One region of the Arthrobacter sp. genome, then DNA from elsewhere that is predicted to be linked to it. Evidence: predicted binding sites of a transcription regulator. Region 1 holds the regulator's gene; the other holds the start of a gene.
What was found. The regulator Rex, encoded in region 1, represses fermentation and respiration genes when NADH is low (regulators of the CRP and FNR family bind a similar motif). The targets are predictions, from matches to a motif close to CTTGTGAANNNNTTCACAAG.
Positions count from the first base shown of each region.

Region 2: a site for Rex is predicted at 7,122-7,141, ahead of RTN46_RS14000 (queuosine precursor transporter). Genes of this name have one in related genera too.

Region 1 covers NZ_DALZXY010000054.1:8,976-17,364, reverse strand. The annotation lists gene RTN46_RS10850 (cytochrome c biogenesis protein CcdA) at 1-128, opposite strand, end outside; gene RTN46_RS10845 (TlpA disulfide reductase family protein) at 203-802, opposite strand; gene RTN46_RS10840 (histidine phosphatase family protein) at 896-1,558, opposite strand; gene RTN46_RS10835 (YceI family protein) at 1,705-2,244, shown strand; gene RTN46_RS10830 (hypothetical protein) at 2,556-3,428, shown strand; gene RTN46_RS10825 (hypothetical protein) at 4,067-4,465, shown strand; gene RTN46_RS10820 (redox-sensing transcriptional repressor Rex) at 4,474-5,190, opposite strand; gene RTN46_RS10815 (glutaredoxin family protein) at 5,324-5,587, opposite strand; gene RTN46_RS10810 (HAD-IB family hydrolase) at 5,655-6,467, shown strand; gene RTN46_RS10805 (30S ribosomal protein bS22) at 6,586-6,684, opposite strand; gene RTN46_RS10800 (helix-turn-helix domain-containing protein) at 6,869-7,081, opposite strand; gene RTN46_RS10795 (3-deoxy-7-phosphoheptulonate synthase) at 7,332-8,389, opposite strand, start outside.
Region 2 covers NZ_DALZXY010000089.1:2,726-11,114, reverse strand. The annotation lists gene RTN46_RS14035 (glycoside hydrolase family 76 protein) at 1-129, shown strand, start outside; gene RTN46_RS14030 (class II glutamine amidotransferase) at 202-1,074, opposite strand; gene RTN46_RS14025 (YdeI/OmpD-associated family protein) at 1,084-1,677, opposite strand; gene RTN46_RS14020 (NUDIX hydrolase family protein) at 1,793-2,332, shown strand; gene RTN46_RS14015 (DUF6707 family protein) at 2,395-3,267, shown strand; gene RTN46_RS14010 (FUSC family protein) at 3,381-4,490, opposite strand; gene tgt (tRNA guanosine(34) transglycosylase Tgt) at 4,648-5,913, shown strand; gene RTN46_RS14000 (queuosine precursor transporter) at 6,171-6,902, opposite strand; gene RTN46_RS13995 (TetR family transcriptional regulator) at 7,184-7,963, shown strand; gene RTN46_RS13990 (hypothetical protein) at 7,956-8,389, shown strand, end outside.

The sequences.
Region 1 (8,389 bases):
TGCTTCTCCAGGTCCACCCCGGTCAGGCCGGTGACGTACCCCAGATAGCCGGGTACCAGTGGAAGGACACATGGTGAGAGGAAGGACACCAGGCCGGCGAGGGCGGCCACGGGGATTGCCAAGAGCATGGATCCGTTGAGGATCGTTTCCGCAAAGACATTGGCGGCAGGCAGGGCTGCAGGGACGAGTGGCGGCACGGCGGCTACGCGGCCAGCGCGTCGCTGATCAGGGCCTTGAGCGTGCCCTTTTCGGCCAGGCCCAGAATCCTTGCCGCAACCCGGCCTTCACGGTCCAGTACCAGCGTGGTGGGGACGGCCTGCGGCGGCACGAAGCGGGTCATGGCCAGCAGGACGTCTCCGTTCCGGTCTTCGAAGCTGGGGTACGGGATGGCGAAGTTCCGCTCGAACGCCTCAGCTGTTTTGGCTTCGTCCCTGACGTTCACGCCATAGAAGCGTGCCCCCTCCGGGGCGAAGGTCTCGTGGAGTTCCACCAGGTCAGGCGCTTCCTTGCGGCATGGGGCGCAAGCGGCGTACCAGAAATTAAGGACGACGACGTCGCCGGCCCAGTCGGCAGCGCTCACTTCGGTGCCGTCAAAAAGGGTGCCGGTCAGTTCCACGGGCTCACCGCGGTCAGAGGCTGCGTATTCGGTCACCGAGCCGTCACCGGCAATGTAGTTCTTGTTGTCGCCGGCCTTGGCCTGGGCGGCGAGGGGGTCTTCCGCTGTGCAGCCGGCCAGGGCGGCGGCCAGGGGCACGCCAACAGCCAGCCCGGCACCAATCCGCAGGAAGGACCTGCGGCGCATGGCGTCGGCCTGGTTTTCGCTCTGAGATTTCTTCACGTACATCCAGCTTTCATCGCGGCAGGGCGGCAACTTCTACAAGGCGTAGTAATTGTATTATGCGCCGGGGATGTTCGCCGCACCGGGCAGCAGGTCGGCCGACGGCTCAGCGTAGCGGACACCGGTGAGCACTGCGCCGTCGAAGTCCAGGGTGGTCACGGAGGTGAGGGTGCACTCCCGGTTCCGGGGATCATGCCAGAGGCGGCGGCCCTCGGCGGCCAGCCGGGTGACCCAGATGGGCAGCTGATGGCTGACCAGCACTGCCTCGGATCCTTCGCCACCCAGTTCCAGCGCCCGGATGCGGGCATCCTGGACCGCCGCCATCACCCGCTCCACCTGCTGGGCATACGGCTCACCCCAGGACGGCTTCAGTGGATTGCGCAGCAGCGGCCAGTACTTCGGATTGCGCAGCTTGCTCTTCACGCCCGAGAGACCTTCGAACCGGTTTTCGGCCTCGAGAATCCGCTCATCGGTGGCGATCTCCAGGCCGAGCGCCGACGCAATGGGAGCGGCTGTCTCCTGCGCGCGGGTCAGGGGCGAGGCCACCAGGTGCACCAGCTTCGCGCCGTCGTTCTTCTGGCCCTGCAGATAGGAGGCTACGCGGCGCGCCATCTCCTGGCCCAGGTCTGAAAGATGAAATTCGGGAAGACGGCCATACAGAACACCGTCCGGATTGAAGACTTCGCCATGGCGGACGAGGTGGATCGAGGCTCGGGACATGACTCCAAGTCTCGCAGAGAGGCCGGGGAAGATTAAATCTTCACAAACACTTGAACCTTTGAGCAATGTATGCCAAGCTGGATGCAAATGCATCTACTGGTGGTGCCGCAAACGCAGCACTGCCGACTACATACAGGAGTAAAAACATGATCCCCACCGGTCTTAACGCAGGCACCTGGAACCTCGACTCATCCCACAGCGAGGTCGGCTTCACCGTCCGCCACGCCGGAATCAGCAAGGTCCGCGGCAGCTTTGACAAGGTCACCGCTGTCCTGGAGGTCGGCCAGAGCCTGAGCGATTCGAAGCTCAGCGCCGTGATCGACGCCGCGTCCTTCAACTCCAATGACGCCAACCGCGACGCACACATCAAGAGCGCTGACTTCTTCGACGTCGAGCAGTTCCCGGAGCTGTCCTTCACCGCCACGAATGTTGAAGGTTCGGGCGAAAACTACAAGCTCACTGGCGATCTCACCATCAAGGGCATCACCCACCAGGTCACCCTGGACGTTGAGTTCAACGGCGTTGCCGTTGACCCCTTCGGCGCCACCCGCGCCGGCTTCGCCGGGACCACCTCCATCAGCCGCAAGGAATTCGGCCTGACCTGGAACGCTGCCCTCGAGACCGGCGGCGTGCTGGTTGGCGACAAGGTCACCATCAACGTGGACGTAGCCTTCGTCGCTGCGTAAGCACTTTCTCTAACAGAGGCATCCCCTGACAGGGGAAAGGCCCGGAACACCTCAGGGTGGTCCGGGCCTTTTGCATGGCCGGCGACATAGCCGGTGAAACTCCGCCCGCCGGCACTATGAGCCCCGCCCGCACCCATGCACCACGCCTTTCCTTCCTCCGGACCGGTTTAGCTGCCCGGAGGGCAAGTGCCCGCGCACCCGGCTTGCTCCAGTGCATGGGGGGATAGACTGGATTCCTGACTTTGCAGACGGGGGATCTGCCCTGGCCGGTTATATCCTCCGGCAGCCCATCCACACGGCAGGCGGCTCTGATGACCACTCCCAACGTCCCCGAATCCAACGATCCCAACGATCCCAACCTCCCCGGCGGATCCCCGGCAGGGGGTTCCGGCACGGGCGACGGGCAGGGACAGCCTCCTGAGCCGCGCTACGGCCAGTACAGCCAGCCCGAGCAGCCCCACACCCCTCCGCATGCCAGCCAGCCGGGTCAATCCGGGCAGCCGGGCCAGTACGGACAGGGACAGTACGGACAGGAGCCGGGTCAGCCGGGTCAGCCGGGTCAGCCGGGTCAGCCAGCCCAGCAGCCCGGCGCCTACGGCCAGGGCCAGTACGGCCAGGGACAGTACGGCCAGGGCCAGTACGGACAGCCGCCCTACGGGTACCAGGCTGCCCAGCCTTCCGGCTATGCGTCCCCCGGCGGACCGTCCGCGCAGACTGGCCCCGAGGGCCCGCCCCCACGTGAAGTCATGACCGGATTCTGGCTGATCCTTGCCGCCGGCGTCCTGGCCTTCATCAACAATCTGGTGACGTCTTTCAACCTGCCGGACCTGCTTACGCCCGCCCAGATCCAGGACCTACGCCAAGCAAATATCGATGTCCAGGATGTCAGCGGATTCCTGATAACTTTCTCGGTCCTCATCGCCCTGATTGGCCTCGGCCTGTACGTCCTGATCGCCCTCTTTGTCCGCAAGGGCCATAACTGGGCGCGGATTGTGGGGACGGTCTTCGCCGCCTTCTCCGTTTTTGGCCTGCTGGTTTCGCTCCCGGCCTACTTCGTCTCCCCGCTGGGACTGCTGTCTCTGCTGGCTACGCTGACAGGGATCGCGGGAATCGTCATGCTCTATCTGAAGCCCAGCAACGCCTACTTCCAGCGGCACCAGTTCAACCCGTACCGCCCGTACTAGCACCGGCCAAAACTATCTCGCCGAAGGCAGTGCGGGTTCGCCGTCGGAGTGGTCACAGCACAGCTCCCGGGACGTAGCGTTGATTGCCACACCGGGGAGCCTTGGGTCCCCGGAGGAGCAGTATTTCCGGTCTCCTGAAGGCGGCGACGACTATGACGACTCCCCCTCCAGCGTCCAGCTCACCCGGAGCGGACCACAATCCCATCTCCCAGCAATTCCCGCACCCGCGCATCGGTACCCGGGCCCACGGGCGCCGGCCAGAACCTACTTCGAGAGAGGACGGCACCACCCACGCAGCCGGTGGAAGCAAGGCCAGTCCGCGGCGGCTCTGGCCTAAAATCCAGTTCCGGCGGACCTTGCCCCGGAGGACCCCCGTGGGGGGCCACAGCTTCCCTGCACAGGACGCCCAGTCAGCACAAGCATTGACGCAGCCCACCACGACGGCGGATCCTCCCACTGCTTCAACGCAGGAGGGGGAATCAGGGCCCGCACAGAGGCCGCACCGTCCGTCACCCCAGCCGGCAGCCAAGGTTCCACCCCGGCCGGAGCACCCACCTGCACCGGCGCCTGAGCCGTCCCGGCGGCTTCCGGACCGTCGACCCAAACTCAAAGCCCCGATCGCCGTCAACATTGCTGCCGTGCTCATAGCAGCCGCCGGCGTCCTGGTTCTGGTTGTCAGCCTCCGGGCAGCCCTGGACCCCGGCCGGCCATTCCCTGTGGCCGCGATCCAGCTGCAGGCGCTCAAAGTGCCTCCCGAATCGGTACTGGCCGTAGCCAGGGTCGCAGACGTCGCAATCGCAGTCGTGACGTTCGGGCTCTATCTGTTCCTGGCGACCCTGATCCGCGAAGGCAGGAACTGGGCGCGGGCCTGCTGCGGAATACTCATCGCTGCCGCCCTGTTCTTCGGAATCAGGGATGACCTGGCGCAGCACGTCGGCGCTGCGCTGCTCGCGGGCGCGGGCCTGGCCCTGCTGTTCCTGCCGCACGTCGCACCGCACTTCGCGCCGCGCCGATCAGGTCCGGGACGCCTGCACTGAGCCTCAGGTCAGCGCAGCATCCTTGCCTGCGCATCCGTGGCCAGGGCTGACACCTGGGCCCGCTGGGCGTGATAGGCAAGGATCTGCAGCTCCGTTGCCATGTCGACTTTGCGGATCTGCACGTCCGCGGGAGCCTGCAGGACCACGGGGGCGAAGCTGAGGATGCTCGTGATTCCGGCAGCAACCAGGCGGTCGCACAATCCCTGTGCAACCTCTGCGGGAACGGCGAGGACGGCCATGTTGGCCTTGGTTTTCTCCAGGACACTCTCCAGCGCGTCAACCGGGCTGATCCGAAGCCAGCCGACTTCCTGTCCGATAATCATCTGGTCGGCATCGAACAGGGCCACGACTTCAAAACCGCGGGACCCGAACCCGGGGTAGCCGGCAAGGGCCCGGCCCAGGTGCCCGGCCCCCACGATTGCCACACGCCAGTCCAATGTGAGGCCAAGGGCCGCTGAAATCTGGCCGCTCAGGTACGGGACGTCATAACCGACGCCGCGGGTTCCGTAAGAACCCAGGTAGGAAAGATCCTTCCGCAGCTTCGGGGAATTGACCCCGGCGGCCCCGGCGAGTTCCTCGGAGGAGACACGTTCAATACCTTCGGTCATCATGGTGCCAAGTACCCGGAGATAGACCGTCAGCCGCGCGAGAGAAGCCGGCGGGATGTGCCGCCCGTGACCAGTTGCCGCCGGGCTTACCGCGTCACGCTCATCCGGGATACTCACTTCTGCAACTCCGTCATTTCCTCAGCACCGGGTCGGTCCCTGCGGACCGCCGGCCCGGTAATTCCCCACTCTAGGACCCGGCCGCTGCCTGACCAAGTGTGTTTGTCATCCACATCCCTCCGACGGATACGGGTTATGCGGCCAGCAGGCGCCGAAGCCGGGCTTCGTCGATCTGCCAGAAATCGCGCTGCACACCGTCGATCATCAGCACCGGAATTTCCTCGGCGAAGCGCTCCATCAGTTCCGCATCCTGTTCGATGTTCCGTTCCTGCCACGGGACTTCGAGGTCCGTGGAAACCCGGTGAAGAACCTCCCGGGCGGCTTCGCACAGGTGGCAGCCGGGACGGGTGAGCAGGAGAAGTTCGGGAACAGAGGGGTGGGTCGCGGGATCGTTCATGACATCAAAGATAGTCCGCTGTGCAACAGGTCCGCGTACTGGCCGGGTTTTTCAGTACACTCGATGCATGCTCCGATCCCGTGCCGTCCGTGCCGCCGACTCGCCGGCCGCGGCAGGCACCCCGGGAGAAGCCGCGTTTTTCGACGTCGACAACACCCTGATGCGCGGTGCCAGCCTGTTCCATGTGGCACGCAAGATGTACCAGCGCCGGGTTTTCACCCTCCGCGAAGCCGCCGGGTTCGCCGCCAAACAGCTGCGCTTTATGCTGCAGGGCGAGAACCTGAAGGACGTTCACAGCGTTCGTGACGCCGCTTTGGCCTTCGCGACCGGGCTTGCCGCCGAGGACTTCCGCACGCTGGGCGAAGAGGTCTACGACGAGATGATCGTCTCCAAGATCTGGCCGGGGACCCGTGCACTGACCGAGCAGCATATGAAGGCCGGGCGTCCGGTCTGGCTCGTTACCGGAACGCCCGTGGAAGTGGCATCGGTCATCGCGAGCCGGCTGGCCCTGACGGGGGCCCTCGGTACAGTCAGTGAAGTGACCGACGGTCTTTACACCGGGCGCCTGGTCGGAGAATTCCTGCACGGACCCGCCAAGGCGGAAGGCGTCCGGGTCCTGGCCAGGCAGGAGGGGCTGGACCTCTCCCGATGCTGGGCCTACAGCGACTCCTTCAACGATGTTCCGCTGCTGAGCATTGTTGGCCATCCGGTGGCTATTAATCCCGATGCCCGCCTCCGGCGGCATGCCCGGGAGAACAACTGGCCGGTCTATGACTTCCGGTCCGGCCGGCGGGCCGCCACGTTCGGGCTCAAGACCGCGTCCGTGGCGGGCGCCGCCTACGGACTCTGGCGCGGATTCTCCTGGGTCCGTTCGCGCTGATGCGCCGAAGGGGCGCGGTTCAGCCCGGCCCGGCCCACCTGAATTAGAACCGTCAGTTAAAAGCTGAAGCCCGCCTGATCCTTGCCGGACGGCGGGCTTCTGCGGTGCTAAGAAGAATCTACTTCTTATTACGGCGCTGGTGGCGGGTCTTGCGAAGCAGCTTGCGGTGCTTCTTCTTGGCCATACGCTTGCGGCGCTTCTTAATAACTGAACCCACAGAGTCCTCACAAACTTGAAATAGGAGCCGTGCCGGTCCCGTGGGCCGGAGGCCTAAAGGCCTGCTCAGCTTCGGATCCGGCACATACTAGCCATGATTGAAACGTTCCTTAACAGGGTACCGCCTCCACACTGCCTTTCCGGACAGCATCGGGGACACCCGCGGCCTGTTACAGCCGGTACGGTCAGGCGGTGCCGGACTGCCGGTCGATCACGGCGTTGCGCAGAACCTGCTGCACCGCAGATTCCGGAACACGGTAGGACCGTCCGAAACGGACTGCCGGAAGTTCTCCGGAATGCACCAGCCGGTAAACGGTCATCTTGGACACACGCATGACATCCGCGACCTCTGACACCGTCAGAAACCGCACGTCCGAGAAATTGCTCTCGTCTGCCATTTATTTACTGTTCCTTCGTTCGGAAGCAACCTGCGCCTGATACAAACTCCGGGACTGAAAACCCCGCGGGTTGCGGCGTTCCCAACTGTCCGTTCGTCCTACAGCCGGCGGCGTGTCGCCTTGATGACCATCTCGTGACCGTCTAGCACTCTACTCTAGTGGCTAGAGTAACCATAGTGGAAGTTTTTCCCGCTAATTGGGACTCTTCGCGACGATTCCCAGCCGGCTCCGGCTGCGCACCTGCCCGGCCTCAGGCTACTGCTTCCCGCGATGAACGACGACGGCGAGCAGCACCTGCCAGGACCCCCAGGATTCCGGCTGAAGTGTCCCAGTCCATGCACTTATCCGTGATGCTCTGCCCGTAGGTCAGCGGGCCAGGATTCTCGCTGTCGTGCGGCTGGGCGCCGCCCAGCAGGAAGCTCTCGAGCATGACGCCGGCCAAACGGTCCGCAGTGCCGGTGCCGGCTTCCAGCTGGGCAGCCAGTTCAAGTGCCACCTCCGCCTGACGGTGGTGGTTCTTGCCGCTGTTGGCGTGGCTGGCGTCGACAATGACCCGGGAATTCAAGCCCTTTCCGGCGAGCGACGCCGAAGCGGCCGCAACGTCGTCGGCGGAGTAGTTCGGGCCGGAGCTGCCGCCCCTCAGGATCAGATGCGTATCCGGATTCCCGGCGGTGCGGACCATCGAGGCCCGTCCGTCGCCGTCGATCCCCAGGAAGGACTGGGGTGCGGAGGCAGCCGCGCAGGCATCCAGGGCAATCTGCAGTGAGCCGTCGGTGCCATTCTTGAAACCCACGGGCATGGACAGCCCGGAGACCAGCTGGCGGTGGATCTGGCTCTCCGTGGTCCGGGCGCCGATTGCGCCCCAGCTCACCAGGTCCGCAACGTACTGCGGGCTGATCGGTTCCAGGAATTCCGTCGCCACGGGCAGCCCCAGCTCTCCGGCCGCAATCAGGAAGCGGCGTGCGGCGAACAGTCCTCCGGCAATGTCGTGGCTGCCGTCCAGGTGCGGATCGTTGATCAGGCCCTTCCAGCCCACCGTGGTCCGCGGCTTCTCGAAGTAGGCCCGCAGCACCACCAGCAGGTCCTCGCTGTGTTCCCGGGCAGCGGCCGCAAGGCGCCGGGCGTACTCCAGCCCTGCATCCGGGTCATGGATTGAGCAGGGCCCGACGATCACAAGCAGACGGTCATCCGCACCGTCGAGCACCGCCCGGATCTCGTCCCGCCCCCGGCTGACCACCGAGGCTAGTTCGTCCGAGAGCGGCAACTCGGCCAATAGATCGGCAGGCAGCGGACGGAATTCGCTGACGC
Region 2 (8,389 bases), on a different contig from region 1:
ACCGCTGACGAGACCTATCCGGCGGGGACCGGCGTCGAACTTTCCACCCAGCTCCAGGCCTGGATGGTGCTGGAAGCCTCAGTGCGGGTGGCCCGGCTCGATGGCGGGTTCCAGGACGAAGCACCGTAAAAGCTACCCCTCGGGAGAACTGCCCCGCGGTTCAGGCCGCCAGGAGCGGGAGCTGCCCGCTGGCAGCACGGGTCAGGCCGCCTTCAGCGGATGCTGCGATGCAGCGGCGTGCGCGTCGAGGTCCGCGAGCGTGAGCAGGTGCTGGGGATGCTCGGGCAATGGGAAAGACCGATGCACTGCCAGGTTCCGGTCCACGTGCAGCACCTCACCGGCGTCAAGCAGGCGCCAGTTGGGGTGCTCATCCATCCGCTCGGTGGCCACCAGAAACACGGGGTTCCGGTTCTGTTCCAGTTCCTCGCTCTTCACGCTGATGCGGCTGGTCTGCTTACTGTGATGGGGGGATTCAGCGCCTTCCTGCAGGACATACAGGGGATGTGTGTCGGGGTAGCGGACCGCCCACAGATCCGTCGTCGTCGTCAGCACCAGGTTCACCGCGTACAGGCGCAGGTTCTGCGCAATCCAAGTCACGGCTTCAGCGATCGCCGCACCCACGTCGCCGCCGTTCTGCCGGGCAATCCCCGTGATCAGGGCAAAAACGCGTTCGCTGTCCGTTTCCCCTTTCACCAGGTCCATCACCTCGAGCTTCCGCAGCCGGTCGTCAAGTTTATCCAGGTCCTGCACCACTCCGTTGTGGGCCAGTAAACGGTCATCCTGCAGGAACGGGTGAGTGTTCACCAGTGTGTCTTCCCCGTTACTGGCATAACGGACATGCGCGATGAACGTGGTGCCTCTCAGCTTTCGCGCATCAGCAGCATAGGCGCGGTCTTCGTAGGCGGCGATCGGAGCCTTATCCACGACAGCCTTGCCATCCGCGTCAAATACCCCGAGGCCGAAGCCGTCCGCCATGCGGTGGCTCTGTGCCGCAAGACTGTCGGGCGCGGTGAGGAGCCAGAACGTTGCACTGACGGGGGTGGGACCTGCGTGCATTCCGAAAAGCCGGCACATAATGGACTCCTAGTCGGGAAACTGCTTCTGCGGATAGAAAGTCTCACGCCGGCTGAGCATGTCCACGAACCCGGCGATGTTGCGTTCCCGTGCGGCCTGCGTCTTCAGCCGTCCCAGCCGGAACGCCATGGCAAAGCGGTTCTGCGATGACAGGACATCGAACATTTCCTGGGCCCGTGGGTCGGCACCTATGGCGTCCAGCAGGTCCTGCGGCATCGCGGTGGTCGCAGGGCCCGCGTAGGCGGCGTCCCAGCGCCCGTCCGCCTTGGCGGATTCGACGGCGTCGCGTCCGGACGGGTGCATCCGGCCTGCCGCCTCCAGCCTGCCAATATGCCCCACATTCCGCAGCGACCAGATACTGCGGGGCCCGCGCCTGGTGTAGCGCTGAAGGTAGGTTTCCTCGTCCCGGCGTGCTGCCTGCCCGTCGATCCAGCCGAAGCACAGTGCCTCGTCAAGGGCGCTCTGCCGGGTGAGGGCGGTCACGTTGCCACCCTGCTTCCCTACGACGAGCCAGACCCCGGAAGAGAGCAGATGATGCTCCTCCAGCCAGCCCCGCCACGCTGCTGCGTCGGGGAGCAGCAGTTCCGGAAGCTCGGTCTTCATGCGCCTAATCCTAGGCCCCGCCGCTACCGGCTGAAAGGTTAGGGAACAGTTCAGCCCTTGGCCGAAGCGGAGCGCGTCGAATGACTCACGCTCCGGCTTGCGGTAGAACACTCCTATGAACGTACGCACTCCTGATCCGTATCCCGGCTGGCTCTCGGAAGAGGACCTGCACGAAGCCAGGCAGCGCCTTCCGATGGTTTATGTGGAGGCCGTACCGGTCCGGTGCGATCCGCTGGGGTACGTCACCGAGGTGGGGCTGCTGCTGCAGGCGACCCCGGAAGGCCATATGGTCCGCACCTTCGTCTCTGGCCGGGTGATGTACCGCGAAACCATCCGTGCTGCCCTGCTGCGCCACCTTGAAAAGGATCTCGGGCCTATGGCGCTGCCCCAGCTGCCGCCGAGCCTTGCCCCGTTCGCCGTCGCCGAATACTTCCCCTCCCCCTCGCAGACCGGACTGACCGACGAGCGCCAGCACGCCGTCGCACTGGCCTACCTGATTCCCGTCACCGGTGAGTGCGACCCGCGGCAGGACGCACTGGAGCTGTCCTGGCTGACGCCTGAGGAAGCCCTGAGCCCGGACGTGTACTCGGAGTTCTCCGGCGGCCGCGGCGATCTGCTGCGCCAGGCCCTCGCTTCCGCCGGCTGGGGCCGGTAGGGCGTTACGTTACCGATTCTTTATATACTGGGGGCTGATGCTCCGAACGCGAAGGAACAGCCATGTCAGAGAGTGTGCCGGATACGTATGCCTTCCGGGTCAATGCCGAACTGCTCGTTCCGGGGCAAAAACTGGTCACGGATGACCTGACCTGGGCACCGCTGGCCACCCTCCGCATCGAGGACGATGACTTCGGCACTCCTGCACTGGTGATCGCCGAACTGGACGACGGCGTAACGCTGCGCATCGCGTACGGTTCCACGGTGCGGGTGGCGGCTTCACCGCCGGAACAGACCGCTTCCGACGCCGTCCGCCTCGTTCCCACGGACGAGGAAACCTATGCTGAAGTGCTGGCCGCCGCCGAAGCTGCCCACCCGGATGACCGCGCCGTGAAGGAGCTCGTCACCCGGCTCAGCCGAGGCCTGAACGTCAAGGCAAGCAGTAACCTGCAGGACGTCCGGGACCTGGCGTTTACCCTCTACGTTGACCTTGGGGATACGGAGAACGCGCTGGCGGTCTGCGGGCTGATCACCGGGCTGGGGTTCGACGGCAACTATGGTCGGTGGAACTGGATTCAGGACGCGCTGTCCCTGGCCGCGCACATCTCCCACGATGCCGGCGATCTGGAGGCCTCCACCGCCTACGCGCAGGCGGTGCGCGCTGGAGACCACGCAGAATCCGATCCGCTCAAGGCGAAGCTCTCCGCCGAACTGCTGCAGCGGCAGCTCAACGAACCGAACCTCTATGACCGGGAAGTGCAGCGGGCGGCCGAAGCCGACGACGAGCGCAGCGAACGGGACTGGCGGATCCTGCGGCTGGATACGCTCTTGTACCTGCGGGCCCACGGCGGTTCGCAGACCTTCAGCGACGCCGAGATTGAGCGCCGCATCCGCAATGAGCTCAGCGCGATCCGCGGGCTGAACCTGGATCTCTAGGCCGGGCTGAAGCTGGCAGCATCTCTAGGCCGGGCTGAAGCTGGCAGCATCTCTAGGCCGGGCTGAACCTGGCAGCTAAAGCCTGGACTGAAGCTGGCTGGGCTCGTTGACGGCTAGCTGCCAGCTGGCGCAGTGGTCTTTCCGGCGTTGCCTGGGCCTCCGGCGTTGCCTGGTTTTCCGGCGTTAGCTGGCTCTCCTGCGTTGCCTGGGCCTGCGGCGTTGCCTGACTTTCGGTTCCGGGTGCTCCAAACCTGCACGAGCACCACCAGCGTCATGCCGACGACGGCGCCGATCACGGTTTCCAGCACCCGGTCCTGGATCAGAACGGCCGGATCACTGGGATGGGAGAGCTCGGTGCTCAGCAGGGCCAGGGGCGTAATGACCACCTGGGCCAGGGCGTAGTTGCGGGCGATGAAAAGTTCGGCACCGCACTGGAGCACCGCGATGACCAGGATCAGCTGCCAGGGCGCGAGTCCAGCCACCAGGATCACCGCGGTCACCGCCAGCCCGCCGGCGGTGCCCAGCATGCGGCTCAGCCCGCGTTGGATCCGGTGCCGGAAGGTGGCCCCCACCAAAGGAACCGTCGCGGCAACCATTGCCCAGTAGTTGTGGCCGATTCCCAGCAGTGACGCAATCGATCCGGCGGCCGCCGCGGCTGTGGCGTACAGGGCGGCGTCGACGTAGATGGTCCGCCGCTGGGCCAGCGACAGGCCCGGGCGCGCGGGCTTCACCCAATCCGTCCGGTATTTGGGCCACAGCATGGCGGCCTGCCCCAGGATAAGCGCGAAGGCAATGGTGGCACCGGCTGCAAGCATGGCCTGCCAAAGCGGAGGATGCCCGGGCACGGATGCAATGGCCGCGTAGGCAAAGATATGGAACAGTGACCCCGCCGGACGCAGCCGCCAGAAGCCGGTGGCAATGGTTCCCAGCCCAGCAACCAGCGTGGTTCCCAGGACAATCCCCCAGGCGTCTGGGCCAAGCCGGGAGGTAAGCACACCGGCCAGAATGACGAGGAGCATCAGGGTCCCGGCCCGCAGCTGGTGCCCCAGTCGCTGGCGGTGCGGTTCATTGCGGCCGTAGATTCCGGTGAAGGCTCCGAAGGCCACGAAGATGGCCAGGTCAATCCTGCCCATCAAAAGCAGGGTGAACAATGGGAGCCCTATCCCGACTCCGCAGCGGATTCCCACGTGGTGGTCATTGTGGGCAGGGGCAATGCTGAACATTTCGCGAAGGTGCTGCAAGGGTACTGAAGGGCCTTTCTTGGCTGTCGGCGGTGGCCGGATCCCCCAATAAATCCCGTAACAACTCTACGCCCGCCCGGCGGGCGCCTTTCCCGGCCGGTATGTCTGGCCGGTTGCCCCGGTAAGGCAAAATAGAAGCGTGTCCTCCACTGGTTTTTCCTTTGCCCTCGGTAAGCGCCTGCGCGAAACCACTCCCGACTCCGCGTCCCGCACCCAGGCCAACGGCGGTGAGTTCCAGGGCCGTACCGGCACCATCTCCACCCCGCACGGTGAAATCCAGACCCCGGCCTTTATCGCTGTCGGCACCAAGGCCACGGTCAAGGCGGTGCTCCCGGAGTCGGTTGCAGAGCTGGGCGCGCAGGCCGTGCTGGCCAACGCCTACCATCTGTACCTGCAGCCCGGCGCGGACATCCTCGACGAAGCCGGCGGCCTCGGAAAGTTCATGAACTGGTCCGGCCCCACGTTCACGGACTCAGGCGGGTTCCAGGTCATGAGCCTGGGAGCCGGGTTCAAGAAGGTCATCAATATGAACGCCGACGGCAGCACACACGCCACCGGCGCGGATGACGACGTCGCGCCCGGCAAGGAGCGCCTGGCCCACATTGATGACGACGGCGTCTGGTTCAAGTCCCACCTCAATGGAGACAAGCACCGCTTCACGCCGGAAATCTCCATGCAGGTCCAGCACCAGCTCGGCGCGGACATCATGTTCGCCTTTGACGAGCTGACCACCCTGCTGAATTCCCGCGGCTACCAGGAACGGTCGCTGGAACGCACGCGGCTGTGGGCCGAGCGCTGCCTCATTGAGCACCGGCGCCTTACCGAGGAGCGGTCGCACCGGCCGTACCAGGCGCTGTTCGGCGTGCTGCAGGGCGCCCAGTATGAGGACCTTCGCCGCAAGGCTTCACGTGACCTCGGAGCCATGGACTTCGACGGGTTCGGCATCGGCGGGGCGCTGGAGAAGGAGAATCTCGGCACCATTGTCCGCTGGTGTACGGAAGAACTGCCGGAGGACAAACCACGCCATCTGCTGGGGATCTCCGAGCCGGACGACATCTTCACCGCCATCGAAAACGGAGCCGACACCTTCGACTGCGTCTCCCCCACCCGGGTGGCCCGCAACTCGGCGTTCTACACCCCGTACGGCCGGAAGAACCTCTCCAACGCCAAGTTCAAGCGGGACTTCGGCCCACTGGTGGACGGCTGTGACTGCTACGCCTGCGCCAACTACTCCAGGGCGTACATCCACCACCTGTTCAAGTCGAATGAGATGGTCAGCCACACCCTGATTTCGATCCACAACGAGCGCTTCACCGTGAAACTGGTCGACGACGCCCGGCTGGCAATCGAGGACGGCACGTTCTTCGAGTTCAAGGACGAGGTCCTGGCCAAGTACTACAGCTGATTGCTGGGGACACCCCCACCGGATGGGGACACCCCTCCCGCGGGTTTCCCTGCAGTTGGGGACACCCCCGCCGGATCGGGACATCCCTGCCGCGGATTTCCCTGCAGTTGGGGACACCCCCGCCGGATGGGGACATCCCTGCCGCGATGCCGCGCAGGAAAGTCCCCCGCTGGTCGAATTGTCCCTAAACGGACCGAAACCAGCTCTGTGAGAGATGTCCCGGCAGCAGCAGTCACCGGCGGCAGACGCTCACCCAGCTACCCGGCAACCTCACCATAGGTCGGTTCACGCTTCTTGATCGCCTTGATCACGGCCGAGGTCAGCGGCACGAAGAGGAACTCCACCGCGGTCTTATAGACAAAGCCGAAAATCACATAGTTCACAAACTGGCCGGCGTCACTGATGCCGATGACCGGGGCGGCGATGGCGCAGAAAATCAAGGTGTCGGCGAACTCCCCGGCACCGGTGGAAGCCATCAGCCGACCGGCAAGGGCCCGCTCCTTGAACCGTGCCTTCATCCGCGTCAGGACGAGGGAGTTCAGCAGCTGGCCGGCCAGGAAACCTAGCAGTGACGCCACGACGATCTGCCAGACCGGACCGAGCGCCGTTTCCAGTGCCGCCTGCTTCTGGAGCCCAAAGTCGTCGTCGAACCCTGGCAGCACGATGATGGCCGCGAACGCCAGGGCCGCAAACGCGGCCATGGCGAATCCCATGTAGATGGCCCGCCGGGCCGCCTTGAAGCCGTACACCTCGCTGATGACGTCACCGAGGATGTAGGCCAGCGGAAAGAGGAAGAAACCCCCGTCGGTGACGATGCTGAAGTCCCCGAAGATCGGGCCGAGGGTCACACCCTTGGTGGCCCCGATGTTGGAAATGATGATCACCACGCACATGAGGGTGAGGATCAGGTCGTAATGGGAACTGCCGCGCGAGGCGTAGCTGGGAGCCTGCGGCGCTTGGACGGCAGCGCCCGGGGTTGGTGAAGACATGGGTAATCCCGTTCGGTTAGTGGTTCGCCTGGCTTTCACCGGCTGTATTAGCACTTGCCCGCTGTCCCGGGCGGCCCAAAGGACCAGCGTTCATTCTGCCATGATTCGCTGCCCTGCGGCCCCGCGGCCCCAACCGCGCACCGGCAGTCCCAGCCGCGCAGCACAACTGCCCGCCCCAACTTCCCGCCCAACTTCCCGCCCTCCCGGGGCGGCGTCATAATTCTGAACATGTTCAAAAGTATGTTCTAATCATCCCCTAACGAAGTAGAAACAGGAGTTCGATGGCCGCCGGGGCAAAGAGCGAAACCACCCGGCAGCGGCTGGTCGAGACAGCAACAGCGCTTTTCCGCGCACAGGGATATGAGCGCACCACCATGCGCGGGATCGCTGAGAAGGCCGGCGTCTCCGTCGGCAACGCGTACTACTACTTCGATTCCAAGGACGCGATCGTCGCCGAACTTTACCGCTCGCTGCAGGACGAACACCGGTCGGTTGCCCTGCCGCTGCTGCGCGAGGGGCACAACCTCGGCGAGCACCTCCGGGTGATCCTGCTGGCCAACCTCGATGTCCTGGCTCCGTACCACGGGCTGGGGCACCAGTTCCTGAAAAATGCCGCCCTGCCTGTCCCGAACGGGACGCGCTATGCCGCCCGCGCGGAGGCAGCAGCTGCGACGGCGGCGGCACCCCCAGCGACGACGTCGTCCGCCCAGACAGATACTCCTGCGGACTCCCAGCCGGATGCCCCATCCCCCGCACCAGATGCAGCGCAGATCGGCCGCGGGAAGTCGATTGCCGTCTATCGGCAGGCTGTCCAGACGGCCCGCCCGCAACCGCCGCTGGCCATCCGGGACGATTTGCCGGAGCTCCTCTGGCTCCTCCACATGGGCGTCACACTGTTCTGGGTCTATGACTCCTCCCCCGGTCAAACCCGCTCCCGGCGGCTGGTGGCAAATACCGCTCCGCTGGTCGCGAAGCTGGTGATCCTCTCACGCCTACCGGTTGTCCGGAATATTGTGGAAGATGTGGTGAAGCTGCTGCGAGGAGCGCGATCACATGACTGAAACTGCGGACGACGACGACGTCGATCGAGCGGGCCCATCCACCGGCCCGCGTGCCTCTAAAGGTGCTCCGAAAGACCGCGCCCCGGGAGAACACCTATCCCTGGCCCCGCGCGTTACCTTCGGCCCGATCGCCTTCGTCACCGGCTATGTCATCGCCTGCGTGCTGGCGGCCGTGATTGCCGTCGTCGTAATCGGCTGGGGCACCTCCCGCGATTTCTGGGGGTACCTCTGGATTGTCGTGATCGCGGCGTTCTACGCCGGAGGCATCGGACTGATCACTGCGGCGCCGGTCGGCCTGGCCCTGGGCCTGCTGCTGCGGAACGTACCGAACCAGTGGCTGCACGTCCTCGCGTTTTTTCTGGTGCCCACACTGCTTGCGTGGCTGGTGATCGGCCTGATTGCCGGCTCGGTCGGAGTGCCGCTGCT